2 regions of the Fructobacillus tropaeoli genome follow, and region 2 is predicted to be linked to the other one. Evidence: riboswitches for the same ligand, from Rfam matches in the RefSeq annotation. Region 2 holds a riboswitch; the other holds the start of a gene.

Evidence for each region. Region 2 has a riboswitch for FMN ahead of ribD (bifunctional diaminohydroxyphosphoribosylaminopyrimidine deaminase/5-amino-6-(5-phosphoribosylamino)uracil reductase RibD). Riboswitches for the same ligand answer to the same signal wherever they lie in the genome.
Region 1: it holds a riboswitch for FMN, as region 2 does, so the genes downstream of both, FT12353_RS02700 (ECF transporter S component) here and ribD (bifunctional diaminohydroxyphosphoribosylaminopyrimidine deaminase/5-amino-6-(5-phosphoribosylamino)uracil reductase RibD) in region 2, are expected to answer to the same signal.

What each region holds. Positions count from the first base shown of each region.
Region 1 is NZ_BOJU01000002.1:118,511-125,903, forward strand. Features, by position in the region: gene der (ribosome biogenesis GTPase Der) at 1-1,275, opposite strand, end outside; gene rpsA (30S ribosomal protein S1) at 1,334-2,524, opposite strand; gene cmk ((d)CMP kinase) at 2,714-3,391, opposite strand; gene FT12353_RS02695 (LysM peptidoglycan-binding domain-containing protein) at 3,410-3,976, opposite strand; gene FT12353_RS02700 (ECF transporter S component) at 4,051-4,632, opposite strand; FMN riboswitch at 4,707-4,843, opposite strand; gene FT12353_RS02705 (pseudouridine synthase) at 5,043-5,792, opposite strand; gene scpB (SMC-Scp complex subunit ScpB) at 5,785-6,498, opposite strand; gene FT12353_RS02715 (segregation and condensation protein A) at 6,482-7,273, opposite strand; gene FT12353_RS02720 (riboflavin biosynthesis protein RibT) at 7,224-7,393, opposite strand, start outside.
Region 2 is NZ_BOJU01000001.1:247,746-255,138, reverse strand. Features, by position in the region: gene polA (DNA polymerase I) at 1-2,596, shown strand, start outside; gene FT12353_RS01330 (MerR family transcriptional regulator) at 2,628-2,966, shown strand; gene glnA (type I glutamate--ammonia ligase) at 3,104-4,456, shown strand; FMN riboswitch at 4,580-4,710, shown strand; gene ribD (bifunctional diaminohydroxyphosphoribosylaminopyrimidine deaminase/5-amino-6-(5-phosphoribosylamino)uracil reductase RibD) at 4,863-5,921, shown strand; gene FT12353_RS01315 (riboflavin synthase) at 5,923-6,525, shown strand; gene ribA (GTP cyclohydrolase II) at 6,518-7,393, shown strand, end outside.

The sequences.
Region 1 (7,393 bases), on a different contig from region 2:
TCCAGAGAAGTCAAACGCGGCTCGAATTTGGTTCTCTAGGAAACGCTGGTATGAAAAATGCATCAGTTCAACATCATTGACAAAGACAACAATCGTTGGTGGTTCGATTGCCACTTGAGTGGCGTAATAAACACGCAAACGGCGACCGTTATCAGATGGTGCCGGATTAGTAGCCAAAGCATCCATCAAGACATCATTCAATGTTGATGATGAAACCCGCTTCTGATGGTTGTCATTTACGGCCAAAATCAAATCAGGCAAGCGGTCTAAGCGCTGGCCTGTCTTCGCTGAAACAAAGACGATTGGTGCATAGTCCAAAAACTTAAATTCGTCGCGAATCAAGTTTTCAAAATCAGTCATGGTATGCGTGTCTTTTTCGATGGCATCCCACTTATTGACAACAATCACCAAGGCCTTCCCGGCCTCATGCGCATAACCCGCAACGTGCTTATCTTGCTCGCGAATACCGGTTTCAGCGTCCAAGACCATCAAGACCACTTGTGACTCGTCAATGGCCTTCATGGCCCGCATAACCGAGTAACGTTCCGTGTTTTCGTAAACCTTACCACGCTTGCGAATTCCGGCCGTATCGACCATCACAAACTCATCACCCTCAGGGGTAATAAAACGCGTATCAATGGCATCACGGGTCGTGCCTTCGATATTTGAGACAATCATCCGGTCTTCACCCAGGATGGCGTTAACAATTGATGATTTTCCGACGTTTGGGCGCCCAATAATTGAGAACCGAACGGCGTCATCGTCTTGTTCTGCGGCTTCATCTGGGAAATGCTTGACGATTTCATCCAAAACATCACCCAAACCAATTCCGTGTGATCCAGATACGGGATAAGGGTCGCCCATTCCTAATGAATAGAAGTCATAAATATCTGCCCGCATTTCAGGATTATCGACCTTATTGACCGCCAAAACAACCGGCTTATCAGTCCCATAAAGCAAATTAGCCACGGCTTGGTCATCGGCTGTTAGGCCTTCTCGACCAGAAACAACCATCAAAATGACGTCGGCTTCATCAATGGCTAATTCAACCTGGGCACGAATTTCCGTCAAAAATGGGGCATTTCCCATTTCCAACCCTCCGGTATCAATCATCCGGAAGTCATAATTTAGCCATTCTGCCCGTGCGTACAAACGGTCACGAGTAACCCCTGGCATATCCTCGACAATGGCGATTCGATCGCCAACAATGCGGTTAAATAGCGTGGACTTTCCAACATTTGGACGACCCACTACGGCTACAATCGGTGCTGCCATATTCCCGCTCCTTTCCAATAAAAAAAGACTGGATAACCAGCCTTTCCATTTTTAAATCTTACAACTTGTCGCCGAAGATGTCGCCCAAAGTAGCGGCACCTTCATCGTCTTGTTGGAAGGCTGCCATGTCAGCACGTGAAGCGCCACGGTTGTCATCGCGGTCTTCACGTTGGTTGGCTGGCTTTTCTTCCAAAGCCTTCATTGACAATGAGATACGTTCTTCGGCTGGCTTAACATCCAACACTTGAACCTTCACCTTGTCACCAGACTTCAAAACGTCGGCTGGGTTTTCAACACGCTTGTGTGAAATTTGTGAAACGTGAACCAATCCTTCGATACCAGGGAAGATTTCAACGAATGCACCAAAGTCCTTCACGCGCTTAACTGTTCCTTCAAGAACAGTACCGGCTGGGGCCTTTTCTGCAACTTCATCCCAAGGACCTGGCTGGGTTGCCTTGATTGAAAGTGAGATACGTCCACGATCAGTGTCCAAGGCCAAAATCTTAACGTTAACCTTTTCACCCTTTGACAAAACGTCTGATGGGTTCTTAACACGGTCATGTGAGATTTCAGAAACGTGAACCAATCCGTCCACGCCGCCCAAGTCAACGAAAGCACCGAAGTCAGTCAAACGAGCAACAGTTCCTTCAACAACTTCGCCAACAGTCAAACGGCTGAATGCTTCAGCCAACTTTTCGGCACGTTCTTGGGCTGCAACAGCCTTACGTGACAAAATCAAACGAGCCTTGGCTGGGTCGATTTCGATTACTTCTGCCTTGATGTCTTGTCCCTTGAATTGGTTCAAGTCTGAAACAAAGCGTTCTGCAACCATTGATGCAGGTACGAAACCACGGATACCAGCAACGTCAACAATCAAACCACCACGAACGGCGTTGATAACCTTTGCATCAACAACATCACCTTCGTTAAATGACAATGATTCCCAAGCCTTGCGGGCTTCCAAGCGCTTCTTTGACAACAAGTAGGCAACGCCTTCCTTGTCACTCGTTACGTTCGAAACAACAACAGTTTCGATGGTGTCACCGACCTTCAAATCGTCGGCCAAGTTGACGCTACGATCGTCAGAGTACTCACGCGCTGGCACAACTCCTTCTTCTCCGGTGTGAAGACCGATAACTGCTTGGTTATCGTTGTCGATTGCTAGCACTTCGCCAGTTACGACGTCCCCTACCTTAATTTGGTCAGCACTTTCCAGAGCTGCTAATAATTCGCTGTTAGTATCACTCATGACGTCAAACGTCCTCCTACAATTTACACTTATAAGGGTATTTTATCAGAGAGTAGCTGATTTTCCTAGTCTAATTTTAAAAAAAATTAGACTAGACCAACTACTTCGTCAAAATGTTTCGTAAAAACACGAACCGTTTTCCCTATTGCTTTCTATTTTAACAGATTTTTCTAAAATAAAAAGACCACCTTACTGGTGATCTTTGATAATTTGCTTGATTGTGGCCACGACCTGGTCAATACTTTGGCCAGTAGTGTCGACCGTTAGCGCATCTTCGGCCTTTGTCAGCGGTGAAATGGCGCGATGGGAATCCTTATAATCCCGCTCCTCAATTTCCTTTTTCAGGGTTTCCAAATCAGGGTTCATGCCTTTGGCCTGATTTTCCTTGAAACGACGCTCAGCGCGCTCATCGACTGAAGCAATCAAGAAAATTTTCACTTGAGCATCTGGCAAAACGGTTGTGCCAATATCACGGCCATCCATGATCACTGGTTGCTGATCAGTCAAAGCGCGCTGGCGGTCAACCAAATCAGCTCGAACTGCCTGATAGGAAGAAACCAAAGAAACGTTGTTCGTAATTTCAGTTGAACGAATTTCTTCCGTTACTTCTTGCCCATTCAACAAAACGTGTTGCACTGGTTCGCCCGGTAAAAAGGCGATTTCAATCTTTGGTAGCAAGGCAACAATCCCCGCCTCATCTTCGTATGCAAGTCCCGCCTGTTTGGCCGCCAAGGTAATGGCGCGATACATCGCACCAGTGTCAACGTAAACATACTTTAAATCGGTCGCTAAAATTTTAGCAATCGTTGATTTTCCAGCTGATGCTGGTCCATCAATTGCAACTTGAAAATGAGCAGGTTGAGTCATAGGGATTAAAATTTCCTCTTACTTAATTCTCAAAGCTTGTCCAGCAAACTTTGAATAGTTTTGAGCAGTAACACCAGGATTCAAAGCATAAATCTCGTCAGTGGTTGTACCATGAGTTACCGCAAAGTTATAGAGCGTTTGGTTAGCACCCAAGGTCGCTGTATTGGCAGCCGCCGCAGAAGCCGCTGCTTGGTCATCACTTGACTGGGCTGCCTGGCTTTGACTTGACTGCGCAGCAGACTCAGCTTGGCTAGCCGATGTAGCTGATTGACTAGTTGCCTGACTAGTTGAAGACTGAGCAGCGCTGGTTGCATCAGACGATTGTGAACTAGCAGAAGACATTGCCGACTGGCTAGTTTTTTTGGAACTATTAGAACTAGATGTTGTCTTCACCGTTTTTGGTGAATTTTTCATCAATCCATAAACAGGCGCCGACGCTAATAAGACTAACGACAGCAAGACCAAAATCACAACTAGACCGCCGTGACTCTTTGGCCGTGGTTCTTTTTTAGGCTGCTCCTGATTTTCATGCTGGCGATCAAAACGTTGCCGGCGTGATAATGTTGGTGCTGTTTGGTCGTTCATTTTCAAGACCTCCTATGAGTTCGTTCTTAAATCAAGTCTAACACGGAAGGTTGCTTGAAAATGATAACCTTTTCTTAAGAACGAAAGCTTTTCTTAAAGGGTGCCAAGATTGCAACAACCATCACAGAAACGATAAACCAAATCAAACCTTCCAAAAGATTGAATGGGACAACCATCCCCCACAAGTAAACTTTGATGCCAATGAACTTAGCAATATCGAAGTTTGCAAAGCGGGCGTAGAGCGGAATCGCCCAAACAATGTTGGCTAAATAAGCCACCACGGTCATCGCCACAGAGGCAATAACCGCACTAACGGATTGCCATAACCACTTTGGCCAGCGAACTTCAGCCTTGACCATGACTGCCAAAACCAACAAGAATGTCAAAGCAATCACAAGGTTAACTGGCATTCCAATATAGGTATTGGCCCCTTCGTTAAACAAAATCAGCTTCAACAAGGTCCGAATCACCAGCACCCAAACGGCCGAACCGAGCCCTAACCAGGAAAAAGCTAAGAAGGCTGGCACGATTGAAAAGTCAATTTTCAAAAAGGATGCACTGGGAATGATCGCAATTTGCGGAAAAATCGTGAGTGCAAAGGAAATTGCACTGAAAACGGCGACCAGGGTGAGTTTTTTAGTAGTGTTTCTTGTCATTTTCTACTCCTCTGGGCCTAAAAAAGGCCCTACTTCACCCGGGGTAAAATAAAGGCCAGCAAAAAAGACTGTACTTTAAACTTCTTTATACCCGACTGTACGGTCGGCTCTGGATTCAAACCAGATCAGCTGCCATTTGGCAGGTCGCGGGCTCATCAGCTATCGCTGCTTCACCGCCGGTTGGGACTTTCACCCGACCCCGAAGTTTTATATTATATTTGAAACAAGAAATAGTATAGCACAGCTCAAAAAATTTGCCAAGAAAAAAGGCATTTTTACCGTCATAAAAAGCCCTTAACATGGGTTAAGGGCTTGATATTATCAAGACAAATCGGTGTCTGCCGAAAACTTTAAAAAACGAATTTTATTTTCAGCGGTTACGCCATAACTAATCTTTCAGCAAATTTTTCTTACTTGCGGCGCAAGAACCGGTAATCACCGGCCTTCAGGCGCTTGACTTCATCATGCTTTAAGTCACGGAATTCACCCGGCTGTAAACCGATCAAGTCCAAGAAAGCGTAGCGGTCACGGCGCAACTTTTCAACCGGCAGACCAACGGCAGCCAGCATATCCTTGACTTGGTGGTTACGACCTTCATGAATCGTAATCGTGACAAAGGAAACCTTCTTATCCTTATCGGCCTTTTCGATGGCTACCTTGGCAGGAGCAGTCTTCTTGCCTTTCAGAACAATTCCTCGCTTTAACGGTGCCAATTGTTCCATGGTTGCCAATCCCTTGACCTTGGCCGTGTAGACCTTATCAACCCGACCCTTGGGGTGCATCAACTGGTTGGCCAAATCACCATCATTGGTAAGCAAGAGCGCACCGGTCGTATCGTAATCCAACCGACCAACCGGATAAACCCGGGCAGTTACATCATCTAAAATATCTAAAACCGTTTGCCGGCCCTTATCGTCATGGCTAGTAGTCACAACGCCACGGGGCTTATTTAGCAAGTAATAAACATGCTTCTCCTGCCCATCAATTGGCACACCATCGACCTTCACTTCATCTTGGCGGGTCACTTTTGTGCCCAATTGGCTCACGATTTGGCCGTTAACCTCAACTCGGCCTTCTAAAATCATGGTTTCGGCGGCCCGTCGGGAAGCAATTCCCGCTTGAGCAATCACCTTTTGTAGTCGTTGACTTTCTTCAGGCATTTTCGCCCTCCTTTTTTGTGGCAACCGGCTGTTCATCAGTCGGTGTATCGTGTTCTTCTTGCGTGGCTGTTGTGCCTTCTGCCATCAGCGACAATTGGCCCTCATCAGTTGGGCTTTCAAGAATAGTATCCCCCTGATCATCAATTTGGTCAAAGAGCGCCACCTCGGCCTGCCCTTCTTCATCAAGGGTGACATCATTAATATCTGGTAATTCCGGCAAATCAGCTAGCGATTCCAAACCGAAGTAGTCCAAAAAATCAGCGGTCGTGCCGTACAAAATCGGCCGACCAATTTCTTCTTTCCGGCCAACCGATTCGATTAACTGGTGCAACAGTAGCTTTTGAATTGTTCCAGCCGAACGAACACCACGAATCTGATCAATTTCAACACGGGTAATTGGCTGCTGGTAGGCAACAATCACCAAGGTTTCAAGTTGTGCCTGGGTCAACTTAGTGTTAACTGGTAAGTCGAAATAGGCAGAAACTAATTTACCAAATTCAGGACGAGTAACCATGACATAGCGCCCATCTGAGGTCCGCAGCATCAATGGTGAATCGATTTGAATCAGATGAGTGGCCAGTTCATCAAGCAGAGCAGGCAGTGCCCCTTTATCAAAGCCCGTTACCTTAGCCAGTTCGGGGACCGATAGGCCATCCTCACCGGCAACAAACAATAACGCTTCAATTTGACTAATCTTCTGATCCATGGTTCACCGCTTTAATTAAAATTTCATCTGTTAAGGCTGCCTGCCAAAGCGTCACTTCGCCAGCCTTAGTGATTTCAAGCAAGCCCAAAAAGGTCATCACTAACCGATCAGGTGCAAAAACATCATCAAATAGGGCTGTAAAAGGCAAAGATTCTTCTTTTGGCAGGGCTTGTAATTTCTGGCGAATGGAAACAATGCCATCCCCAATCGTATACGAATCCGATTCCACTTGGCGTACCTTGGGGGCCAAGTCTCGTTGCCGAGCAATCACGCTATCGAAAGCCAATTGTAAGTCGACCATGGTCAATCCGGGTGCCAGCGTGACCGGCTGGTCGACTTCCACTTTGTCATCCTCAATTGCCGGCCGAACAAAAGAATGCATGCCGGCCTCTTGCCGTTCATCAAAGAAGCCGGTTGCCTGTTGAAAACGTTGGTAAACCAACAATCGGGCAATCAGCTCCTCTTTTGGATCAAATTCTTCAAAGTTATCTTCAAAATCATCTTCAATCGGTGGCTTTGGTAACAAATCAGTCGACTTCAGATGAATTAACTTAGCAGCCATCACCAAATACTCCGCCGCCACGTCCAACTGCATCGCTTGCTGATCATGAATGAAACCCAAATATTGTTTCGTCACTTCAGCAATCGGTAATTGAAAGATGTCCATCTCATGCTTTTTAATCAAATGTAAAAGCAAATCGAGTGGCCCCTCGAAGTCGGTAATCTTAATTGTGAGACTTGGGTTTTGAATAATGCTTTCTCCACTTATCGATATAAGTTTGGGTGCTTAAGGTGCCCATTACCGTTTGGTCAGGATTGAGTTCCTGCAAGTCCGTCAACATTTGCGCATGAGTGGCCTTTTTAGGCGCACCAGGCGTCAAAATCAGGTGACGAA
Region 2 (7,393 bases):
AGGATTACACACCAATGCCCTTGTGGCTTTTAATAACTTTTTAGAATCAATCGTCTTACCAATGCAACCTGACTTCGCTCTTGTTGCTTGGGATGCCAAATCAGGTAAGGAAACCTTTCGCGGTGACCTCTATGCCGACTATAAGAGTGGTCGGGATAAGACGCCGGTTGAATTTAAGGAACAATTTCCATACCTTCGTGAAATGGTGTTGGCCCATGGCCTTCATAATTACGAACAAAATGGTTTGGAAGCAGACGATATCATTGGAACACTGTCTCGGGAAGGAGAAAAAGCGGGTGATGATGTCATCATCATTACTGGAGACCAAGATTTGACGCAGTTGGCCACCGATAAGGTGACTGTGAAAATTACAAAAAAGGGTGTGACTCAGATTGAAGAATACACACCCGCTTATATCCAAGAAAAGTTCGGACTGACTCCGGCACAGATTATCGATAAGAAGGCTTTGACCGGTGATACTTCTGATAATTATCCAGGGGTGACAAAGGTTGGCGAAAAAACAGCCTTGAAGTTGTTAACCGAATACCACGACCTGGATAACTTATATGCCCACGTTGACGACATGAAAAAGTCCAAGATGAAGGAAAACTTGATTGCGGATAAGGATGTTGCCTATCGGGCACAGAAGTTGGCCACCATCATTACGGATGCTGATTTATCAATTTCTTTGGACGACCTGGCCTACAATGGTCCAAAAACCAAGGGCTTGGTTGAACTGTTTGAAAGTTTGCATTTCAAATCAGCACTGGCCAAGCTGAAGGCGCACCAATTGGTCGGTCAAGATGATACTTCCGTTGAGGAGGCTGAGTCACAAAGCGCCAACTTCCACCCAGTGAAGGAGTTGGACGAAGCGGCCCTAACTGCTCTTGCTAAGGCAGATACCTTGGCTATCCAAATTGATACGGATGCAGATAATTATCATACGGCCGACATGCTCGCCTTTGCTATCGGTAATGATGATTTGGGGTACTTTGCTAGTCGTGACTTTACCTGGTTTGAAAATCAGACACTACGTGACCTGATTGAAAATCCAGAACAGAAGTTGCGCCTCTTCAATGCCAAGGAAGTTTGGGTATTGATGCACCGCTTGGACTTGACGCTTGCCGGAGTTGATTTTGACTTTATGCTCGTCGCCTATCTGCTCGATACGGTTGGCAATGACAACGTCTTATCAACGTTGGCCGCCCGCTTTGGTTTGTACCTACCAGCCGATGAAGATTTTTATGGCAAGGGTGCTAAGTTCTCTGTACCAACCGATGATCAAGAAGTCTTTGATCACCTCGGCCATAAAGCAGAAGCGCTTTATGGCTTACGTGACAAAGCCTTTGAGGAATTGGCTGAGCACAAGCAAACGGACCTCTACCATGATATCGAGTTGCCATTGTCATTCGTCTTGGCCAAGATGGAAGCCCAAGGATTTGCCGTTAAGGAAGACCGTCTGGAAAAGATGGGCCAGGAACTCGACGAAAAAATCAGCCAACTCAAAGAAGAAATTTACCAGATTGCCGGTGAAGAATTCAACATTAATTCAACCAAGCAGTTAGGAACGTTGCTCTTTGAAAAGATGAACTTGCCAGTGATTAAGAAGACGAAAACCGGTTATTCAACCGCCGTTGAAGTCTTGGAGGAACTGGCACCGCAGGCGCCAATTGTTAGCCATATTCTTGAGTACCGGCAACTGGCAAAGATTAAGTCAACTTACGTTGATGGCCTCTTGGCCGTGGTTGATCAAGCCGACCAGAAGATCCACACCCGGTTCTTACAGACGTTGACCCAGACCGGCCGATTGTCATCAGTTGATCCAAACCTGCAAAATATTCCGATGCGGACGGAGGAGGGACGTAAAATTCGTCACGCCTTTGTTCCCAGTCATCCGGATTGGCTAATCTTTGGAGCCGATTACTCGCAGATCGAATTACGGGTTTTGGCCGCCATCACCGGTGATCCAAACATGAAGAAGGCCTTCATGGAGGACGAGGATATTCATGCCGAGACGGCCCGCGCCGTCTTTGGCCTGAAGGCAGATGAGCCGGTTGATGCCAACCATCGAAGGACAGCCAAGGCCGTCAATTTCGGAATCGTCTACGGTATTTCTGATTTTGGTTTATCAAAGAACCTCGGCATTTCGCGCAAGGATGCCAAGTCCTTTATCGAAACCTATTTCAAAGAGTTTCCTAAGATTCATGGTTGGATGGAACAGATTAAGGAGCAGGCCCATAAGGATGGCTTTGTTGAAACAATTGAACATCGCCGTCGCTACTTGCCCGAGATTAATGCCAAAAACTTTAACCGACGATCATTTGCTGAACGAACAGCGATGAATTCGCCAATTCAAGGTTCGGCGGCTGATATTATCAAAATTGCCATGATTAAGGTTGACCAGGCCTTAACCAAGGAGGGCTTGCAAGCCAAAATGCTTTTGCAGGTTCACGATGAACTGGTCTTTGAATGTCCAAAAGAGGAGTTAGAGCAAGTACGAAAGTTAGTAACCTCCGTGATGGATTCTGCCGTTTCTTTGTCCGTACCATTGAAAGTTGAGGACCATGCCGGTCCAACCTGGTACGAAGCCAAGTAAGGTGGTCATCACCAGCTGAAAGGAGTTTTTCATGTCCAGTTCTGAATTGCAACGTAACCGAGCCGTTTTACCGATGTCAACCGTCCGCGAGTTGACCCTGCTAACCGACCGCCAGATTCGTTACTACGAACAGCACGAATTAATCACTCCAAAACGGGGTAAGGGTGGTCAACGCCGTTTTTCTTTAAACGATATTGATCGGCTCTTGCAAATTAAGGACTACCTTGATGCTGGTGATTCCACTGCCGATATTAAAGAACTCTTTGCCAAAGCCGAACGGAAAAATCAGCAACAGGCCGGCGTTGATAGTAGCCTGCGCCGCTCGTTGCAAGATGAATTTGCTCAAATCGCCCGCTTTAATAACCACTGATTTGGTCGGTTAATTGACCAAATGTGAACAATGAATTGATGATTGAAAAAAGCTGACCAGCTGGCCAGCTTGGCTGGAGAAAGCCTTCAGCCAAGAAAAAATGTACCCACTATAGCAGCCAAGTAAAGGAGTTTCTAATGGCAAAACCTTCTTACACCAAAGCAGACATTAAGCAAATCGTTCAAGACGAACAAGTTGAATTCATTCGCGTGACATTCACTGACGTTTTGGGCGCTATCAAGAACGTTGAAGTGCCAGTTTCACAACTGGACAAGGTCTTGGACAATGACCTGATGTTCGACGGTTCTTCAATTGAAGGATTCGTTCGGATTAACGAATCTGATATGTACCTCTATCCTGATTTGTCAACGTTCATGATCTTCCCATGGGCGACCGACGAACATGGTGGAAAAGTTGCCCGTTTGATTGCGGACGTGTACTCAAAGGATCGGACACCATTTAAGGGTGACCCACGAATTGCCTTGAAGGATGCCGTTGCCCGTGCCGAATCTGAAGGCTTTACTGCCTTCAACGTTGGTACGGAACCTGAATTCTTCTTGTTCAAATTGGATGAAAAGGGCGAACCAACCATGGAACTAAATGACCATGGAAACTACTTCGACTTGGCACCATTGGACCGCGGTGAAAACGTTCGTCGTGAAATCGTTTTGACGCTTGAAAAGATGGGCTTTGAAGTTGAAGCTGCCCACCACGAAGTTGCTGCTGGTCAGCACGAAGTTGACTTCAAGTACTCAGACGCCGTTGACATGGCCGACAAGATTCAGACTTTCAAGTTGGTTGTAAAGACAATCGCTCGTAATAACGGTTACTACGCAACCTTCATGCCAAAGCCTGTTTCAGGTATTAACGGTTCAGGAATGCACACGAACATGTCTTTGTTTGACAAGGACGGGAACGTCTTTGATGGCCACGATGCTGACAAGAACTTGGGCTTGTCTGACACGGCTATGCACTTCTTGGGTGGTGTCTTGAAGCACGCCCCAGCCTTGACTGCCTTGGCTAACCCAACGGTTAACTCATACAAGCGTTTGACTCCTGGTTTTGAAGCCCCAGTTTATGTTGCTTGGTCAGCATCAAACCGTTCACCAATGGTTCGAGTACCAGCCTCACGTGGTTTGGCAACTCGTTTGGAATTGCGTTCAGTTGATCCAACGACTAACCCATATACTGCCTTGGCTGCTATTTTGTCAGCTGGTTTGGATGGTATCGACAACAAGTTGGAACCATCAGCTCACGTTGATAAGAACATCTACTTGATGGATGAAAACGAACGTAAGAAGGCTGGCATCGTGAACTTGCCTGATACGTTGTTGGCTGCCCTTGATGAATTGGCTAATGATGATGTTGTAATCGATGCTATCGGTACACACATTACTGATAAGTTTATTGAAGCTAAGAAGATTGAATATACTTCATACCGTCAATTTGTTTCACAGTGGGAATTGGATAACTACTTCATGAACTACTAATCAATATTTTAAAACCGGCTGATAGTCGGTTTTTTTATTGTCTTTGAATAAATCAGTCCTCGTTTTTTCTAATTTTAGGATTGTTTTTCAAAAGTAGGATGTGCTACACTAAGAAAAAATAATATAAATCTTCGGGGCAGGGTGTAATTCCCGACCGACGGTGATGGCGTAAGCCTCAGTCCGTGACTCAAGCAATTGATTGATACAGTGAGATTCTGTAACCGACAGTAAAGTCTGGATGGGAGAAGATAAACAAAGAGGGCTTTTTTAGCTAGTTTTTTGTCGTCCTTTTGGCGACACGAAGACGGCGCTTGAAGTCTTTATTTGCAGAATCTAATTTCGATTTGCTCCGGTGTGATTTTAAATCACACCGGTTTTTTTATGCCCGGAGTGGATCGGAGTCGAAATGAATGATGAAATTGGTTTAGCCTGGGCAATCGCCTTAGCAAAACAGGCGAACCCAAAGGACACATGGAAAAATCCGCGGGTGGGGGCGATTATCGTGGACCATAATGGCCAGGTTTTAGGTCAGGGCTACCATCATCGTTACGGTGACCGCCATGCTGAGGTTGATGCCTTGGCCCAGGTTGAGCCGGGGACTGATTTAAAATCAGCGACCCTCTATGTCAGTTTAGAACCCTGTTGCCGGCAGGGAAAGGTGGGCCCCTGTACACAAGCGGTGATTGATGCCGGAATTGGTCGAGTGGTGATTGGCAGTCTGGATCCAAATCCGGCGGTCAATGGCCGTGGAGTTGCTATCCTGCAGGCGGCGGGTGTTGAAGTCGATGTGCAAGGGGCCGATGTTGACCGGCAGGCGCTGTTAAATCCCGCTTTTGTCTATTATCACAAGACCGGCAAACCTTATGTGCAGTTGAAGTTAGCCGAGAGTGGCGATTGGCGGGTAGCGGCTAAGCAGGGCCAACAAACGAAAATCACGGACCAAGTGGCTGATCAAGCCATCCACGCTCTGCGTGGCCGACAAAGTGCGATCTTGATTGGCTCCGAAACGGCGCTAGTTGATCAACCGGCCTTAACGGTTCGTTTCGTGAAAATTGATCATGACCAACCCTTACGGGTGATTTTGGATCGGCGGGGCAGGCTGCAGAAGCAAGTGGCCGCCGGCCAGTGGGCAACGAGAACGCTGATTTATAGTCAAAATAAGGACTTTGTGCGGGACTTTGACCAAGTACAAGAATGGTCGGGTGACTTGCAGGAATTGTTGGTTGACCTAGGGCAACGCGGTTGTCAATCACTGTTAGTTGAAGGCGGGCCAACCATCATCAAGGCTTTCTTAAAGGAGCAGGCTTGGCAAAGTTTTGATTTATATCAAACGGCGAGTCGTTTTGGTTCAGTCGGGGTTCAGGGCTTGTCGCCAACGGCAATCGCAGCGGCTGGTGGTCAATTGAAAGCGACCAAGGTTGTTGGCAATGCCATTGATTTTCATTTTGAGCGGAAGGTTCACTAAGATGTTTACAGGAATTGTGGCGGCGATTGGCCGCATTACGGCGGTGGAAGAAATAGACCGTCAAAATTATGCTTATACCATCCAGGGACCGGCGGGGTTCTTTGACGATAGTCAGTTGGGAGATTCGATTATGGTTACCGGTGTTTGCCTGTCAATCGTTGATAAATCAGACCAGCAGGCGCGTTTTGAGATTATGGCGCCAACGGTTGCGCAAACGACGTTTGGCAATTTGGTCGTTGGGGACCGGGTCAACCTTGAGAAAAGTTTACCGCTGGCTGGTCGATTGGACGGTCATTTTGTTTTGGGCCATGTCGATGGCCGGGGCAAAATTATTAGTCAAACGAAAGTGGGGCAGACTATTGAACTGGAAATTCAGGTCGAGGATGAAAGTCTCTGGCCGTATTTCGTTTCCAAGGGGTCAGTGGCATTGGACGGAACGTCTCTGACGATTGTTCGAGTTGCCGGTCCGGTGCTCACCATTGGTCTGATTCCGATAACGCAGGCAAACACAACCTTTGGCACGAAGCAGGTTGGCGATTTCGTTAATGTCGAAACAGATATTTTAGCCAAGTACAGCCAACGGCGGGAGGCCCTCCATGTCTGAAAAAATTAGAAGAGCCCTTGCAGCACTGCAGCGAGGGGAATTGATTATTGTTCAAGATGATCACAGTCGTGAAAATGAAGGCGATTTGGTTGGCTTGGCCGCTTTGGCCAGCCCGGCCAAAATTAACCAGGCATTGTCAATCGGTCGGGGCGTTCTCTGTGCGCCGATGACAGCCGACCGGGCGCAAAATCTTGACCTGCCAGAAATGGTCCAGCAGAACAGTGAGAAGTTTGGCACACGGTTTACGGTCGCGGTCGACCATGTGGCTACAACGACTGGTGTGTCGGCCAATGATCGGGCACAGACATTAAGGGAACTGGCTAATCTTTCGGCGAAAGCGACTGATTTTGACCGACCGGGCCATATTTTTCCTTTGATAGCAGCGGCCGGTGGCTTGAAGGAACGACAAGGACATACGGAAGCGGCTGTGACCCTGGCTGAATTGGCGGGTGTTCCCCCCGTAGCCTATATTATTGAAATTTTGCGTGAGGACGGTAAGATGGCTAGGCAAGAGGACCTAGCAAAATTAGCCAAGGACCAGGGGTTGGAATATATCAGCATTCGAGACATCCGGGATTATATTGAGCGAGAGGAGGGTGTTGAGTTGACTGCTGGACCTAGGGTTACGTTACCAACCCGTTATGGGCAGTTTTTCTTAACTGATTTTATTGCAACCGGCCAAGAGCGAGAACCGGATTTGTTGCTTGAAAGCAGCCAACAGGCTGGGGATGTGCCACTCGTACGTGTGCATTCGGAATGTGACACTGGCGACTTATTTGGTTCCAAACGCTGCGAGTGTGGACCACAGCTTGAAGCTGCCTTAAGCCAAATTGGTCAAGAAGGTGGTGCGGTTGTTTATTTACGGCAG